DNA from 3 places in the Nitratidesulfovibrio termitidis HI1 genome. Region 1 is predicted to be linked to each of the others. Evidence: predicted binding sites of a transcription regulator. Region 1 holds the regulator's gene; each other region holds the start of a gene.
What was found. Region 1 encodes sigma-54, which starts transcription at its own class of promoters, with help from an activator protein. Its sites were predicted from a motif close to CTGGCACGGNNNNTGCTT; they were not measured.
Positions count from the first base shown of each region.

Region 2: the regulator sigma-54 is predicted to act here: its motif matches at 2,020-2,037, upstream of DESTE_RS13400 (NifB/NifX family molybdenum-iron cluster-binding protein).
Region 3: the regulator sigma-54 is predicted to act here: its motif matches at 2,533-2,550, upstream of DESTE_RS11280 (periplasmic heavy metal sensor).

Region 1 is NZ_KI632512.1:543,572-548,980, forward strand. It holds gene DESTE_RS02425 (PTS sugar transporter subunit IIA) at 1-473, opposite strand, end outside; gene rapZ (RNase adapter RapZ) at 607-1,605, opposite strand; gene DESTE_RS02435 (PTS sugar transporter subunit IIA) at 1,752-2,201, opposite strand; gene hpf (ribosome hibernation-promoting factor, HPF/YfiA family) at 2,211-2,756, opposite strand; gene rpoN (RNA polymerase factor sigma-54) at 2,878-4,311, opposite strand; gene lptB (LPS export ABC transporter ATP-binding protein) at 4,696-5,409, opposite strand, start outside.
Region 2 is NZ_KI632512.1:3,350,402-3,355,810, reverse strand. It holds gene DESTE_RS13410 (iron-sulfur cluster carrier protein MrpORP) at 1-1,147, opposite strand, end outside; gene DESTE_RS13405 (NifB/NifX family molybdenum-iron cluster-binding protein) at 1,150-1,548, opposite strand; gene DESTE_RS13400 (NifB/NifX family molybdenum-iron cluster-binding protein) at 1,553-1,984, opposite strand; gene DESTE_RS13395 (sigma-54 interaction domain-containing protein) at 2,272-3,714, opposite strand; gene DESTE_RS13390 (DUF5320 domain-containing protein) at 3,950-4,339, shown strand; gene DESTE_RS13385 (P-loop NTPase) at 4,422-5,409, shown strand, end outside.
Region 3 is NZ_KI632512.1:2,789,789-2,795,197, forward strand. It holds gene pruA (L-glutamate gamma-semialdehyde dehydrogenase) at 1-1,200, opposite strand, end outside; gene DESTE_RS11280 (periplasmic heavy metal sensor) at 1,737-2,288, opposite strand; gene DESTE_RS11285 (ATP-binding protein) at 2,759-4,981, shown strand; gene DESTE_RS11290 (sigma-54-dependent transcriptional regulator) at 4,978-5,409, shown strand, end outside.

The DNA of each region.
Region 1 (5,409 bases):
TCGCCAGCCGCCACGATACCCTTGGCGCCCGCGTCGCGCGCATCGCGCGAAAGGGCGGCCAGATCGCCGTCGCGCCCGCCAAACACCTTGAGCAGCATGGGCAGGTTGACGCCGGTCAGCACTTCCACGTTGCCCTTGCCCAGCAGGGCCAGACTGAGGTTGGTGGGGGTGCCGCCGAACATGTCGGTAAGAATCATCACCCCGCGCCCGGTATCCAGGCGTTTTACCGCCTCGTTCAGCCGCTTCACCGTCTCGTCCACTTCCAGAGAGACGTCCACGCTGATGGAGGCGCAGTCCTGCACCGGCCCGAGTATGAATTCCGCCGCGCGCAGCAGCGCCGCGCCGTAGTCGGCATGGGTCACCAGAATCACGCCGATGCGCGATTCCGCGGCGGCCTGGCCGTCTCCGGGGTTGCCGCTGTCACTGTGGCCCTTGCGGGGCTGCCCTGGGTGATGCTGTTCGGTGGTGGACATGCTGGTGCGTTCAGGCCGAGCCTGATGTGGTTGGGGCAAGGTGTGGACGGTATGCCGTCCGGTGAAATCCGGTCCGACGCGCCACGGCGTCAGGTTCGGGCAGGACACCGACGCAAGCCTCGCATCCTTTCGTTCAACCCAGCTCCATGTGGCGGTGCTCTATGGATACGGCATAATCAGATTTTTTCAAGGCGCGAAGCAGGGCCTCCGCCACCGAGACCGAACGGTGCCGCCCGCCGGTGCAGCCGATGGCAATGGTCAGGCGATAACGCCCTTCCGTCTCGTACTGGGGCAGCAGAAAATGCAGAAAGTCCAGCAGCTTCGCCAGAAAGGCATCGCCGTGCCCCGCTTCCAGCACGTACTTGGCCACCGGCTCGTCCAGCCCGGACAAGGGGCGTAGGTCGGGCACGAAATAGGGATTGGGCAGAAAGCGCAGGTCGAACACCAGGTCCGCGTCGGCAGGCACGCCGTACTTGAACCCGAAGGTGACGATGTTGATGCGCAGCGACCGGATGCGCCCCTGGATGGTGCTCCACTTCTTCTGGATGACCCGGCGCAGGTCGTGGATGGAATAGCTGGAGGTGTCCACCACGAGGTCGGCGGTTTCGCGCACCGGGGCAAGGCGCAGCCGCTCCTGCTCCAGGGCCTGCTCCAGCCCCATGCCTTCGCTTTCCAGCGGGTGCGGGCGGCGGGTGGTGGCGTAGCGCCGGTTGAGCACGGGGGCGTTGGCCTCTATGAACACCACCGCCGGGCGCACGCCCATGCCCTGCAACCGTTCCAGCGACTTTTCCAGGTTGCGCACGAAGTTGCTTTCGCGCAGGTCCATGCCCAGCACCAGCCCCTGATAGTGGGACAGCGCCTCGCGGTTCAGGATGGTGACCATCTGCGGGGCCAGCGTTGCAGGCAGGCCGTCCACCGTGAAATAGCGCAGGTCTTCCAGCACGTTGAGCACCGTGCTTTTGCCTGCGCCGGACAACCCGGTAACGATGATGACGGGAAAGTCGGCGGCGGCCACCAGACTGTCCGCATCCGCGCCCCTGTCGGTTGCCGCTTGTCCGGAGCTGCCCGGCGCGCCGGGCGAACTGGACGCCGGGGCGGAAGGTGCGGGTGATGACGAGGCCTTGGTGGACATGGCAGACTCCTCGGGCGGCCCTTGCCGGGTGCCGTTTCGGGGGGGCGCGATGGCTGCGCGCCGGCGACGGGTGAGGATGATGCGCGATACGGCCCTGTGGTGCGCGATGCCCGGCACGGGCCAGCCGCCCAGGCGTGCTCTGCGCGTCAGGTGGTCCGCATGAGGGCCTTGAAGGCCTCGCCGTCCGGCGCGTCGAGCATGGCGCGGCGGAACTGCGGATCCTTCAGCAGGCGGGAGATGTGGGCCAGAATGCGCAGGTGCATGCCCGCCACCTGCTCCGGGGCCAGCACCAGGAAAAAGAGGTGGCAGGGTTTCATGTCCAGCGCATCGAAGTCGATGCCCGGCACGCTGCGCCCCACGGCCACCACGATGTCGCTGATGTTGGCCAGCTTGCCGTGGGGAATGGCCACGCCGTCGCCTATGCCGGTGGTTCCCAGCGACTCGCGGTCGTGCAGCACGCCCAGCGCAACGGCGGCATCCACTTCGGGATGCCGCCGCACCACGGCCTGCACGAGTTCCGCCAGCACCTCTTTCTTGGTGCCGGCGGAGAGCTCGGGCAGGATCAGATCATCGTGAAGATACTCCGAAAGCCTCATGTATGGTGCCTAGACGACCGGATCGATAAGGCCGAAATCGCCGTTACGACGCCGGTAGATGATGTTGACGCGTTCCACCTCGGCGTTCAGGAACACCAGGAACTCGTTGTCGCTCTGGTCGAGCTGCATGGCCGCTTCATCCATGTGCATGGGCTTGGGGGCGAAATGGTCGGTACCGGTGATGGTCCGCTCGTCGCCTTGGCCCATGGTGCCGAAGGTGAACACGTCGATGCCCTTGCCCAGCTTGTCGGACTGCACGGAACGGCGACGGTCCTTCTGCTTTTCGACCTGCTTGCGCAGCTGCGATTCCAGCTTTTCCAGCACCAGGTCGATGGTGGCGTACATGTCTTCGGACTGTTCGACGGCGGAGAAGGTAAAGCCGTCGCCAGCCATCTGCACTTCCGCCTTGTGGCGGAACTTGTCGACGGAAAGGTTCACCTGCATTTCCAGGGCGGACTTGCCGACGAACCGGCCAAGCTTTTCAAGACGGCGGCGGGCGTACTTCTTCAGGTGGTCGGAGGGTTCGAAGTTCTTGAAGGTGAAGGCGATGTTCATACGCACCTCCTGCGGTGAGAGTGGGAATGCGGTGCGCGGCCTGCACTTGTGGTGCTGCTGCCGGATGCCCCGCTGGAGACGGATATCGCCCTGCGCCGGGTGCGGCGCGGGGGGCAGCCCGTCAGAACAGTTCCTTCCGCTTGGAAGAGGAGGGAATGTCCATGGCAGTACGATACTTCGCAACGGTCCTGCGGGCAATATTGACTTTGAGCTGATCCTTCAAAATTTCGCCGATGCGCTCGTCGCTCAGCGGTTCGCGCGGGTCTTCGTCGCCGATCAGCTTCTTGATCAGCGCCTTGACGCTCTCGGAACCCACCTGGCTGCCGTCGTCCAGTTCCAGCGCACTGTTGAAGAAGAACTTCAACTCCATGATGCCGTGCGGCGTGGCCACGTACTTGCCGGTGGTAATGCGGCTGACGGTGGATTCATGCATGCCGATGTCGTCGGCGATGTCCTTCAGGATGAGCGGCTTCAGGCGCGAAACCCCGTCCTCGAAAAAGCCGCGCTGGTACTTCACGATGGATTCCACCACCTTGTACAGTGTACGCTGGCGCTGGTACAGGCTCTTGATGAGCCACGAGGCGGAGCGCATCTTTTCCTGGAAATATTCGCGTTCGCCCGCCGAAGCGGCCGCTGCGGCGGAGCGCTCGTACATGGTGCTCAACTGCAGGTGCGGCAGGCCGTCCTCGTTGAGCATGATGATGAAATCGTCGTCGTACTTGTAGACGTACACGTCGGGGCTGACGAACTGGGGGTCGCCCCCGCCGTAACTGGCGCCAGGCATGGGGTCCAGGGTCTGGATGAGGTCCAGATACTCCTTCAGGTCCTCCATGGTCAGGCGGAACTTGCGCAACAACGGCTTGTAGCGGCGCTTCTCCAGGTCTTCCAGGTGGTCGCGCACCAGTTCCACCAGCACCCTGTCGCGCGTGTAGCCCAGCATTTCTATCTGGACCAGCAGGCATTCCTGCGCGGTGCGCGCGGCCACGCCCACGGGGTCGAAGCGCTGCACGGCGTGCAGTACGGGGTCCACCTCGCCGGGGGTGACCCCCGCCATTTCGGCGATATCGTCCACCGTGGCGTGCAAATAGCCGGACGAAGCGATGTTGCCGATGATCACCTCGCCGATGTCCTTCTGCCGCTCGGTCAGCGAGGACAGGCGCAACTGCCACATCAGGTGCCCTTCCAGCGAGGGCTTGGCGGCGTAGCGCGCCTCGAACGAGGTCATTTCCTCGGGCAGTTCCGATTCGCGCACCGTGGACTGGCGGCTGGTGCTGGCGAAGTCGCCAAGGTAGTCTTCCCAGTCGGCATCGCGGGCGATTTCACGGTCGTAGGCGACATCCGCGGCAGGTTCGGCGGCTTCGCGCTGGTCGGGGGCCTCCTGCTGCGGCCCGTCGTCCTGGGCTTCTTCCAGAAACGGGTTTTCCAGCATTTCCTGCTGCACCGTCTCGACAAGCTCCAGCCGCGAAAGCTGCAACAGCCGGATGGCCTGTTGCAGTTGCGGCGTCATCACCAATTGCTGGGTGAGCTTGAGCTGTTGCCTGAGTTCCAATGCCATGCGTGGGCAACCCCTATGGTCCTGCGCCGAGGCCTGACGGCCTTGCGCTATGACCCTGTAACCTTGCGTTGAGGCCGAACGAGATGGCGACGCGACACGAGGCGCGCCGACAAGCAAGAAACGGCCCACTGTAGAAATGTGTTCCCTTCCCCAAGAGGTTAGGCAAACCATGCCATAGAAGCAAGATGTATGCAACCGCTGTCGCCAACACGTCGCAATCCCTCATTGCCATCCTGAAATCGATCGGCGGCACCGTGCAGCGCCACCCTTTTTCACGCAAGAAAAGCCGCAAGAGCCCGCAACGGATACGGCGCCCCCCGCACTGCGGAAGGCGCCGTGAAATGAAGACCGTATCGCTGCCGTCCGGCAGCGCCGCCGTGCAGGCTACAGGCAGAACCCCTCGCCCAGGTACACGTCCCGCGCACGGGGGTTGTCCACGATGTCCGCGGGGGCGCCTTCCAGAATCACCTCGCCCTGATGCACCAGGTAGGCCCGGTCACAGATGTGCAGGGTTTCACGCACGTTGTGGTCGGAGATGAGCACGCCGATGCCCCGGTTGCGCAGGCCGGTGATGAGCTGCTGGATGTCGTCCACGGCCAGCGGGTCGATACCGGCAAAGGGTTCGTCCAGCAGGATGAACTTGGGTTCGCGGATCATGGACCGGGCAATTTCCAGTCGTCGCCGCTCACCGCCGGAAAGGTGCATGGCCACGGAGTTGGCCAGGTGGGTGATGCCGAAGTCCTCCAGCAGCATGTCGCCGCGCTCTTTCTGCTGCGCCTTGGAAAGGCCGGTGTGCTCAAGAATCATCTGAAGATTCTGGCGTACCGTAAGACGGCGGAAGATGGAACTTTCCTGCGGCAGATAGCTCAGCCCCACCCGTGCCCGTTCGTGCAGGGGCCAGTCGGCGATGTCGCGGCCATCCAGCTCGACCCGTCCCGATGTCGGCTTGATGATGCCGATGAGCATGTAGAACGTGGTGGTCTTGCCCGCGCCGTTGGGACCCAGCAGGCCCACGGTCTCGCCCTGGGTCACCGCCAGCGATACGCCGCGCACCACCTCGCGCTGGCCGAACTGCTTGTGCAGGTCTTCTCCGCGCAG
Region 2 (5,409 bases), 2.8 Mb from region 1:
CGCCCGGGTCCACGGTCAGCACGGCAAACTGCTCGCAATGGCCGAAGTGCTGGCACAGCCTGCCCGCCGCCAGCGGTATGGCGATCTTCATGTCCGATGCTCCTTGCGACGCAGGGCCGCCGTTGCTGTTGGCCGGGGTGCCCGGTATGGAATCGCCGGGCTTTCCGGAATCACCAGCCGGGCACACCGCCCCGGCGGCGCCCACCACCGGCTGAAAGGCCCGGATTACCGGATGCACCGGTTCCTGTCCGCCGGACGGGTCCGCCTCCAGCAGACTGTGCCCGGCATCACCGGCACTGGTCAGATCGGGGTGCAGGGGAATGCTGCCCAGAAACGGCACGCCGGTCTCACGGGCCAGCTGCTGGCCGCCCCCGGCGGGAAACAGCGGGGTCAGTTCGCCGCATTTGGGGCACACATAGCCGCCCATGTTCTCGACAATGCCCAGGATGGGGTTGCCGAGCTGGCGGCAGAACCCCACGGACCGGCGCACGTCGTCCACGGCCACGCCCTGCGGCGTGGTGACGATGACCGCGTGTGCATCCTCACCCAGCAGTTGCAGCACCGAAAGCGGCTCGTCCCCGGTGCCGGGGGGGCAGTCCACCACCAGCACGTCCAGATCGCCCCAGCGCACGTCCACCAGAAACTGGCGCACCATGCCCATCTTCACCGGGCCGCGCCAGATCACCGGCACTTCCGGGTCGGGCAGAAAGAACCCCAGCGACATCACCCGCAGGTTCGGCCCCGCGCTTACCGGGGCCATCCAGCCATCGCCCGCCACGGGCCGGGCCCGGCCAAGCCCCAGCATGCGCGGCACGCTGGGACCGTGCACGTCCACGTCCAGCAGGCCCACCTTGCGCCCGGTGCGGGCAAGCCCCACGGCAAGGTTCACGGCCACGGTGCTCTTGCCCACGCCGCCCTTGCCGCTCAGCACCACCAGCCTGGCGCCCACCCGCCCGGCCATGCGCACCGGGGTTTCCGTGCCGTCTGCCGGGCCGTTGGCGTCATGCCCGTCATGCGCAGCATGATCCCCGTGCCCGCCGCAGCCCGATCCGGAGCAGCCCCCGGTGGCCTCCACATGCTGTTCGCCGCCGCAACCGGCCCCGCCACAGCCGCAACGGTGCTCCTGTTCGTGCGTGTCCGTACCCATGGCTACCAGTGTCCCTCCCGGTCCGGCTCCGCCGCCGGGGCCAGATTGCCGTCCGCCAGCGCCCGCAGGGCCTGACGCGCGGTGGCGTGCGTTGAAAGATAGATGGCGATGCCGCCCCGGCGCAGCGCGGTAAAGGCCTTGGGCCCCACATGGCCGGTAATCACGGCCTCGGCCCCGGCGTCGGCGGCGGCTTGCGCGGCCTGAATGCCCGCGCCCTGCGCCAGCGACATGTTGGAGGCCGCATCCAGCCTGCGCACCGCCCCCGTGGCCGTATCGCACAGCAGATAGCCCTGCGCGCGCCCGAAGCGCGGGTCCAGACGGGCATCAAGAAGGGCGTCGGCCCCCGCAACGCCGGGCGGATTGCCCGGTGCTGCGTCCTGCACGGTGATGAGAACCTGCATCCTGTCATTCTCCTGCGTTGCGACGCCGCCGCCGAAAGCAGCCCGCGCCTGTTGTGGTGCATGGGCCGCCGCGCCGTGGCCCGCCGCCCCTGCCCGGAAGCGGGCGGCAACCGGGCATGGCAAGTGTGTCCGTCCTGCCCCGGACAAGGGCGGACAACACGTCGGTCTCGCTGCCCGAAAGCCACGGCAGGACGGCTATCCCGGCCATCTCCACGGCGCTCCGCCAGCAGGGGCGAATGCCCCCGCACACCAACAGGGAAACCCCATGGCGCGACAGAACGTCGATGAGCGGCGCGGGGCCGCCATCCGGCACGGGGAGGACGGTCCGTTCCGCCGGAACGCCGCCGGTCATGCGCACGCAGCGCAGCTCGGCAGCTGTTTCCAGCAGCGTGGCAAGGCGGTCCTCGAAGCAGGCAAGGCAGACATGGGCATTCATGGTGTCCCCACGGCGCGGCGGCCGTGTCCCCCCTGAAGCATGCAGGATGCCATCCTGAAACATTATTAAATCACGGCATGTTACGCGCGCTCTGCCCTTCGAAGCACCATGCAGGCCCCATAATGGTGGCGTAAAACACGCCCACAAACGAAATACGGGCGCATTTTGCGCCCGTATTCATCCTGCAGTGACAGCACGGCAGCCACGTTTCACTCGCCACTGCCATATAACCATGCATCAGCACAGGTAAAATCTTCCCGGCCCTGCGCCCCGCGCAGGCCGCGGCCTCAATCCGCCCCGCCGCCCTTCAGGATGCGCCGCAGGGTATCCTTGGATATGTCCAGTTCGCGGCAGGCGGCCATAACCCGCCCGCCGTGCCGCCGCAACGCCTCGCGCACGGCGTCCAGCTTGGCGGTGGCCATGGTGCGCGGACTGCTTGTCACGGCCTGGGCGGGTGTGGGTCGGGCAGGCACGGCCTGGGGGGGCGTGATCCGTCCTTGCTCCGCAGCATGCGCCGTCATCTGTCCCTCGCCATATCCGGCAGGACCGGCAGCCTGGCCAACGGGCGTGCTCTGCGCACCCAGCAGGTATTCCGGCAGATGTTCCAACTGAATGAACCCGCGCTGGCACAGGATGAACGCGTACTCGACGATGTTCTCCATCTCGCGCACGTTGCCGGGGAAGGGATAGCGCAGCAGCAGGTGCAGCACGTCCTCTGACACGCCCTCGATCTCCTTGCCGCTCAGCAGGTTGCGCTGCGCCACGAAGTGGTCGAGCAGCAGGGGGATGTCCTCCGGCCGTTCACGCAGGGCGGGCAGGCGCAGCATGACCACGTTGAGCCGGTAGTACAGGTCGCTGCGGAATCCCCCCTCGCCCGCCAGGCGTTCCAGGTCACGGTTGGTGGCGGCGATGACCCGCGCGGGCGCGGCCTGGGGGCGCACCGCGCCCAGCGGCTCGTACACCTTTTCCTGCAGCACCCGCAGCAGCTTCACCTGCAGGGGCAACGGCATGTCGCCAATCTCGTCCAGAAAGATGGTGCCGTCGTCCGCAAGGGCAAAGCGGCCCGGCTTGTCGCGCCGCGCGTCGGTGAACGCCCCGGCCTTGTAGCCGAACAGTTCCGATTCCAGCAGGTGTTCCGGCAGGGCCCCGCAGTTCACCCCCACGAAGGGCCTGCCCCGCCGGGGGCTGAGGTTGTGGATGGCGCGCGCGAACAGTTCCTTGCCGGTGCCCGATTCGCCCAGCACCAGCACCGGCGCGTCGCTGGCCGCCACCTGGGGCAGGATGCCCAGCAGGCGGATCATGGCCGCGCTGCGGGTGACGATGTCCTCCACCGTGTGCTGGCCGTCCAGTTGCTTGCGCATCAGGTGCAGGGCGGACAGGTCGCGGAAGGTCTCCACCCCGCCCATCAGCCTGCCGCGCCGGTCGCGCAGGGGTGCGCCGCTGATGCTTACGGGCACCTTGCGCCCGTCCGGGCGCAGGATGAACACCGAGCGGTTGCCCAGCGGCATGTCCTGCTCGATGCACGCCCGCAGCACGCAGGCCCCGTCGCAGATGCTGGAATGGAACACGTCGCGGCAGCGCCTGCCCAGGGCCTCGTGCGGGGGCACCCCGGTGATCTCCGCCGCCGCCCGGTTGAACGAGGTGATGCGCCAGTCAAGGTCCACGGTGAACACGCCGTCGGCCACGCTTTCCATGATGGTCTCGCAGGATATGTCACGCGGCAGGGCCATGGTCCGCTCCTTGTTCCGGCGGGTGTCATCCGGATACGACGTGGAAAGTAACGCCTCACAATGTATGCAAGCACTCACCTACCACATGGGCGCGTTTTGCGCCCGTTTTTTCTCCGCGTGGTTTCTGGCGCGTCTAATCCACTGGCATCATTGGCGGGAACAGGCTGGAACGGTTCATGCTCACTGTCGGATGTGGCCGTGTGGTCACGGCTTCACCTGCAACCAGGAGGCGCATATGCCTGGCATGAACGGAACAGGCCCCATGGGACGCGGCCCCGGCACCGGGCGCGGCGTGGGCCGCTGCGGCACGGCGCGGGCGCGACGCGGACAGGCAGGTCCGCCCATGGACGATGCTGCCAACGCCGAAGCTTCCGCCCTTGATGAACTGGCCGCCAACCTCGGCAACGTGCTGGATACGGCGCGTGACGTCATCGACGCCCTGCGACCGGGAAACGGTGCGGGCAATGGCGCGCAGAGCGGCAGGGGCTTCGGCAGGGGCGCTGGCCAGCGATCTGGACAGGGATATGGGCAGGGATACGGTCTGGGACGTGGCAGGGGACGCGGAGCCGGATTCGGGCGCGGACGCGGCCCGGCCATGCCGCCTGCCACCGGCGACGACCAATGACAGCCGCCGCAATTCGGACAGGCCGCCCGGGAAACGCCGTCCCCGGCGGCCTGCATGCATTCGGTACGGCAACGGAGGCCGCATGAAACTGGCCATTGCCAGCGGCAAGGGGGGCACGGGCAAGACCACCGTGGCCGTGAACCTTGCCGCGCTGCTTGCCGCGCGGGGACACCACGTGGCGCTTGCCGACTGCGACGTGGAGGAACCCAACGCGCATCTGTTCCTGCCCGTGGAATGGAAGACGCGCGAACAGTGCACCCTGCCCGTACCCCGGGTGAACGAAACCCTGTGCCTTGGCGCTGCATGCCGCCGCTGCGTGGATGCCTGCCGTTTCAAGGCGCTGGCGTTCATGGGTGATACGGTGCTGGACTTTCCGGACCTGTGCCACGGCTGCGGCCTGTGCGCGCTGGTCTGCCCCACGGGCGCCATGACCTATGCCACGCGCCTGGTGGGCGAGGTGCGCGGCGGCATCGCCCGCATTCGCCCGACCATGGGCAACGGTGCGGACAGGGGGAATATGGTGAACAGGCCAGACCGGGCAGACCAAACAGACCGGGCAGACCGGGCAGACCAAACAGGCCGAGCGGACCAAACCGGCAGGGCCGCCACGGCGGAAAGGGGCCTCGCACGTCCGGACGCCGCCCCCGCCCTGCGCTTTCGTGACGGGGTGCTGCGCATCGGCGAGGCCATGGCCACCCCGCTGATCAAGGCGGTGAAGGACGCGCCGTTCCCGACCGTCCCGCCGTGCGCCACCGCCCCGAAGGACGGACCCGCACCGGAGTCGTGCGCCTTCGTCATCTGCGATTGTCCGCCGGGCGTCGCCTGCGCCGCCATCAACGCCGTGCACGACGCCGACCTGCTGTTGCTGGTGGCCGAACCGTCCCCCTTCGGCCTGCACGACCTGCGCCTGGCCCTAAGCCTTGCGCGCCACCTGCGCCTGCCTCATGCCGTGGTGCTGAATCGGGCCGGAATGGGGGGCGGCATGGGCTTGCCCGCCGCACAGCCGCCGACAGAAACCGCCGGATGCACCCCACCCGGTGACCCCGTCCGCACTTGGGCCGCGCAAGAAG
Region 3 (5,409 bases), 2.2 Mb from region 1:
GTACAGCACCTGGAACTCGTAGCGGTGGGCGGGCACGTTGAGCGCGCGGGCCGTTTCCATCACCGTGGCGATGGTGCGCACGTTGTGCGAGGCGCAGGCGAAGTAGACGAGGTCGTTGTTTTCAAGGATGCGGCGGGCCAGCTTTTCGTAGCAGATGTCCGATTCCGGCTTGCGGGTCCACACGGGAATCTCCCAGCCGTTCTGCTTGGCCATCACCGTTTCGTAGTCCCAGTACGCGCCCTTCACCAGGCGGATGCCGAAGGTCAGCTTTTCGGCGCGGCCCCATGCCAGCAGGTCGTCCAGGTCGTGTTCCGTGCAGCGCAGGTAGGCCTGCAGCACGATGGACAGGTGCGGGTAGCTGCGGAATTCCGGCATGGTGCGCAGCCGCTTGAACAGTTCCAGCGTCATTTCGCGGTACTTCAGCTGCTCCATGTCGATGCACAGGAAGCCGCCCATCTCCACGATCTTGCGGTAGATGGGCACCAGGCGCGACAGGATGCCCTGCACCGACCCTTCAACGTCGCCGGGCTTGGCCTGCGAGTAGAGGGCGGAAGGCTTGATGGACACATTGACCTTGGGGGTGTGGCCCCAGTCTTGCGAGGCATCGGGGCCGCCAGAGCCCCCCGCGGTCGTGCCGCTGGAATTGGTCGAATCGGCCAGCGGCGCCCACCTGGCGTGTTCCTTGGCAATGGCGTCCAGCACTTCCAGGTAGCCGTCGCGGTAGGCGTCGGCTTCTTCCTCGCTCACCGTGGCCTCGCCCAGCAGGTCCACGGTGAAGGCAAAGCCTTCCTTGCGCAGCTTGGCCAGGCCCTTGATGGCTTCCTTGGTGTTTTCGCCGATGATGAAGGTGCGGGCCATGCCTTCGATGTTGGACCGGATGAACTTGCCCATGAGCATGCCGGTGAAGGCCCCGCCGAAACCGGCTGCGCCCGCGCCCCACTTGAGCACGGGGGGCACGTCCGCGCCATCGGCGGAAAAGTATTCGCGGATGTGGCGGGTGAGCGCCTCGGAGGTGTTCAGGTAGGGCAGGACGTCCACGAAGCGGAACAGCTGGACCTTGAAGCCCTCGTTCTGCATGGCCCAGTCCATGACCTTGCCTGTCCAGAAGCCCTTGTTGAAAATGGACGGGGCTTCGCCGCTGATGCTCTTGAAAAATTCCTTGCCGCGCTCGACGATGCGGGCATCAAGATGCTGTTCCATGCGGTTCCTCCTGGGCGTCGCGCGGGGGTGGTCCCGGCGGGTGCGGTGTGGGTGCGAGTCTTGCGGTGTGGTGAAAAGGCTCCTGCTGTGTCGCGCGGCGGCGGGGCGGGCGGTCCGCTTTCCGTACCGTCGTGAGGCATGATTTTTCGATATTCGGAATGGTTGTAGGCGCTGGAATGCCAGAAATCAAGCCCGCGCCGGGTCGGAGTGGAGCGGTCGCTCTTGCGTCCAGACGGGCCGGGGCCTGGCGGGCTATGGGCTGTTTTCGGGGACGGATGCCGGGCCGGGAGAACTGCGGCAGGTAATAGGAACAACGCGGTCAAACCGGACAAACCGACCAGACCAGAGAAGTCAGACAGGCCAGAAAAGCCGCATGAGCCGGGCTGGCGAACAGAACGGAAAAGGGCCGTCCGTGTCGTGCGACGCGGGCGGCCCTCTGCTTCAGTCATGCGGGGCGCGGAGGCGGGAAGGCGGGAAGTCCTCTGTGAAGGGTGAAGGCTGATCAATGCGCCCCGAAGGTTTCGTCCTTGTCCGGGCTACTGGTTGGCCTGGGGCATCACGCCGTCATGCATGGGGCCGTGGCCCATGCCCTGGCCGCCCATCATGCCACCCTGGCCGCCCATTCCGCCCATTCCGCCATGACCCATGCCGTGGCCACCCATCATGCCGCCGCCCATGCCCATGTGGCCCATGCGGCCGTAACCGGGGTTGACGCCCACTTCCTTTTCCAGGCGGGTGTCGAGAGCGGTGTATTCGTTGCGGATCTGGGTGCGCAGGTCGGACAGTTCGCCCGTCAGCTTGGTGATGGCTTCAGGCTTGGTGTTGGGGTTGCCGGACAGGGCGTTCAGTTCGGTGCGCTTGGCCCAGGCCTTGTCCTTCAGCGGCTGGATGCGGGCGTCCGCTTCCTTGTAGATGGCGTCGTACTTGGCCTGCTTTTCCGGGGTCAGGGCGTTGTACACCGCGCCGGTGGCGCAACGACCGCCCATGCCCATGCCGCCCATGCGGGCAAAGGCGCTGTCGGTGATGCCGGTGAAGGCGAGCAGGCCCGCAAGGGCGACGGTGCCGAGGACGAGATGCTTGGTCTTCATGATGTGTGCTCCTGTACGGTTGGTTGATTCGTTGCCGCATTCCAAATGATCTTTTCGCCCGTTGGCTGCGTCAAACTTCACCAGCCACTTCGGTCAAATACGATTAGAGTATGCTCCCTCGTGGCAGGCTCGTTTTCCTTGCCAACGAACGAAAATCCTCATTTGGAAACAGCCCCTGATGTCTTCGCTGCATGCACCATGTACTGTGGTGCGGGGCTGGTGCGCTTGTTGCTTGACCCGGTAAAAGCAACCGGCGTGCCAAGGTACATGAATCGTATACAATATGCTGTAATTGCAGGTGAAATTTGTTTTTGTTCCATCCCGAAATGCCGGCAGCAGTCTGCACGAAAACCATGCACATGTATAAAAACTATACGCAGCCGCGCGGGTAGCGTATGAAAATCGAACAGGCGTCGCGGTATCGTACAGCCTAGCCCCTGGGCGGACACCGCACACCGCAAGGAACTCCCATGCGTATCAACAAGGCGGCCAACGCGCCGCTGCCTTCGCCGTGGCTGATCATCGGGGCAACGGCGGCCCTGGCCCTGGTGCTGGCCGTGCTGACCGTGCTGAACCACGATGGCGAGCAGGAATCCATGCGGCGCATCCTTTCCGAAAAGGGTGCTTCGCTGATCCGGGCCTTCGAGGCCGGTGCGCGCACCGGGCTGCGCGGGCGCGCCGGAGGCGAGCTGCGTTTGCAGATATTGCTGGAGGAAATGGCCGACCAGCCGGACATCCAGTTCATCGCCGTCACCGACAGGCAGGGCGTGGTGCTGGCCCACAGCGATCCGCAGTGGATCGGCCGTCCCCTGGTCGACCCGGCCACCATGGCGGCCTTGGCGGTGCCCCCGCCGCCCGCTCCTTTGGGGCGTGACGGGAATCAGCAGCCGCGCGACGAGGTCGGCTGGCGGCTGATGGAGGCGGGCGGCCAGCGCGCCTTTCTGGTGTACCGTACCTTCATTCCCTTGCAGCGCACAGCCCGGCACATGGATCTGGGGAGCATGGGCGGCCACATGATGGGGCACGGCATGCGTGACCGCGGGCATGGCGGTCAGCCGGGGGGCCAAATTGGCGGCATGTCGGGCGGCATGATGATGGGGGGCATGCCCGGCTGGCTGCGCCGCGAGATGGAGGCGGACTCCCAGGCTGACCGCGATGCCCCGCCCCCGGTGATCATCGTGGCGCTGGACACGGCCCCCTTCGACGCGGCCCAGGCGTCCGACCGCCAGCATACCCTGATCATGCTGTCCATCCTGGCCCTGCTGGGCGGGGCCGGTGCGCTTTCGCTGTTGTGGTCGCGCCATGCCCGCGCCTCGCGGCGGCTGGTGCGGCAGGCCCAGTCCTTTGCCCTGCACGTGGTCACCAGCCTGCCCGACGGGCTGGTGGTGCTGGACGGCGCGGGCCGCGTGGCCACCTGCAACGCGGCGGCGCGCGACCTGCTGCGTCTGGGCGATGGCGTGACCGCCGGGGCCGCGCCGGAAGCGGTGCTGCCCCCCCCGCTGGCGGAACTGGCCGGGCGGTTGACCCGCGGAACGCCTGGCGATGGAGATGCCGATGCCGCTCCGTCCTTCGGAACGGAAGTGACCCTGGATTGCCCCGTGGCGGGCGGCCCGCCCGTGCCCATGAGCGTGCGCGGGGTGCGCATTGCCGCCGGAGACGCCGCCGACGCCGGGGCCATCCTGATCCTGCGCGACCTGCGCGAGGTGCGCCGCCTGCAGGACGAGGTGCGCCGCCGCGAAAAGCTGGCCGCCATCGGCAGCCTGGCCGCCGGGGTGGCCCACGAACTGCGCAACCCGCTCAGCTCCATCAAGGGCTATGCCACCTATTTCGGCAGCCGCTTCGCCGAGGGCAGCGAAGACCGCGAGGCCGCACGGGTGATGGTGCAGGAGGTGGAGCGGCTGAACCGGGTCATCTCCGATCTCATCGGCTTGTCCCGACCTTCGGACATTGCTCCCCGTCCGGTGGACGCCGGATTTCTGGTGCACCACGTGCTGCGGCTGGTGCGGCAGGACGCCGCCCATCGGGGCGTGGCCGTGCGGGTGGAGACGCCGGCCGGCATGCCAGACGGGATGCCAGACGGGCTGCGCGCTGGAGCGGAAGGCGGTGTGCCCGGCGCCCTGCCCCGGGTCATGCTGGACCCGGACCGTTTTTCGCAGGCGCTGCTCAACGTGTTCCTGAACGCGCTGGAAGCCATGCCCCACGGCGGCGAACTGGCCGTGCGCTTGGCCGCCGCGCCGGGCAACCGCATTGCGGTTTCGGTGCGCGACACGGGCACCGGCATTGCGCCGGAGCACCTGGCCACCATCTTCGACCCCTATTTCACCACCAAGAGCCAGGGCACTGGCCTGGGCCTTGCCATCGTGCACAAGATCGTGGAGGCCCACGGCGGCGAGATGTCGCTGCGCTCAACCCTTGGCCAGGGCACGGAGATCACCTTCCTGCTGCCCGCCGAACCGGTGCAGGGGCAGGAGCACGCGCGGGACGCGGCTGGCTCCGGCGCTGACGAGGTCGCTCCGGTTGCCGCTTCCGCCACGGCCCCGGCTGCAGGTCCGGCGGTATTCACCGCCGTTTCCTCCTCACGATTCGAATCTGCCGAATCTGGCGCGTCTGGCGAATCTGGCACATCTGCCGAATCTGGCGCAGCCGTCATATCCGGACGATCCGGCACTACCACAAAGGACGACACGCCATGAGCACCGCCACCATCCTCATCGTGGACGACGATATGGCGCACCGCTCCATGCTGCGCACCATGCTGCGCGGTTGGGGCTACGCCACGGAAGAAGCCGACGACGGCGAAACCGCCGTGGAAAAGGTACGCCAGCGCGCCTGGGACGCCGTGCTCATGGACGTGCGCATGGCCCGCATGGACGGCATTGCGGCGTTGCATCACATCCTGGACTGGAACCCGGCCACGCCGGTGCTGATCATGACGGCCTTCTCGTCGGTGGATACCGCCGTGGAGGCCCTGCGCACCGGGGCCTACGATTATCTGACCAAGCCGCTGGACTTCGACGTGCTGCGCCACACCCTGGAACGGGCGCTGGACCACACCCGCCTGGCCAGCGAAAACCGCGAACTGCGCGAGCGACTGTCGTCACAGGGGGGGCAGGGGGCAGCG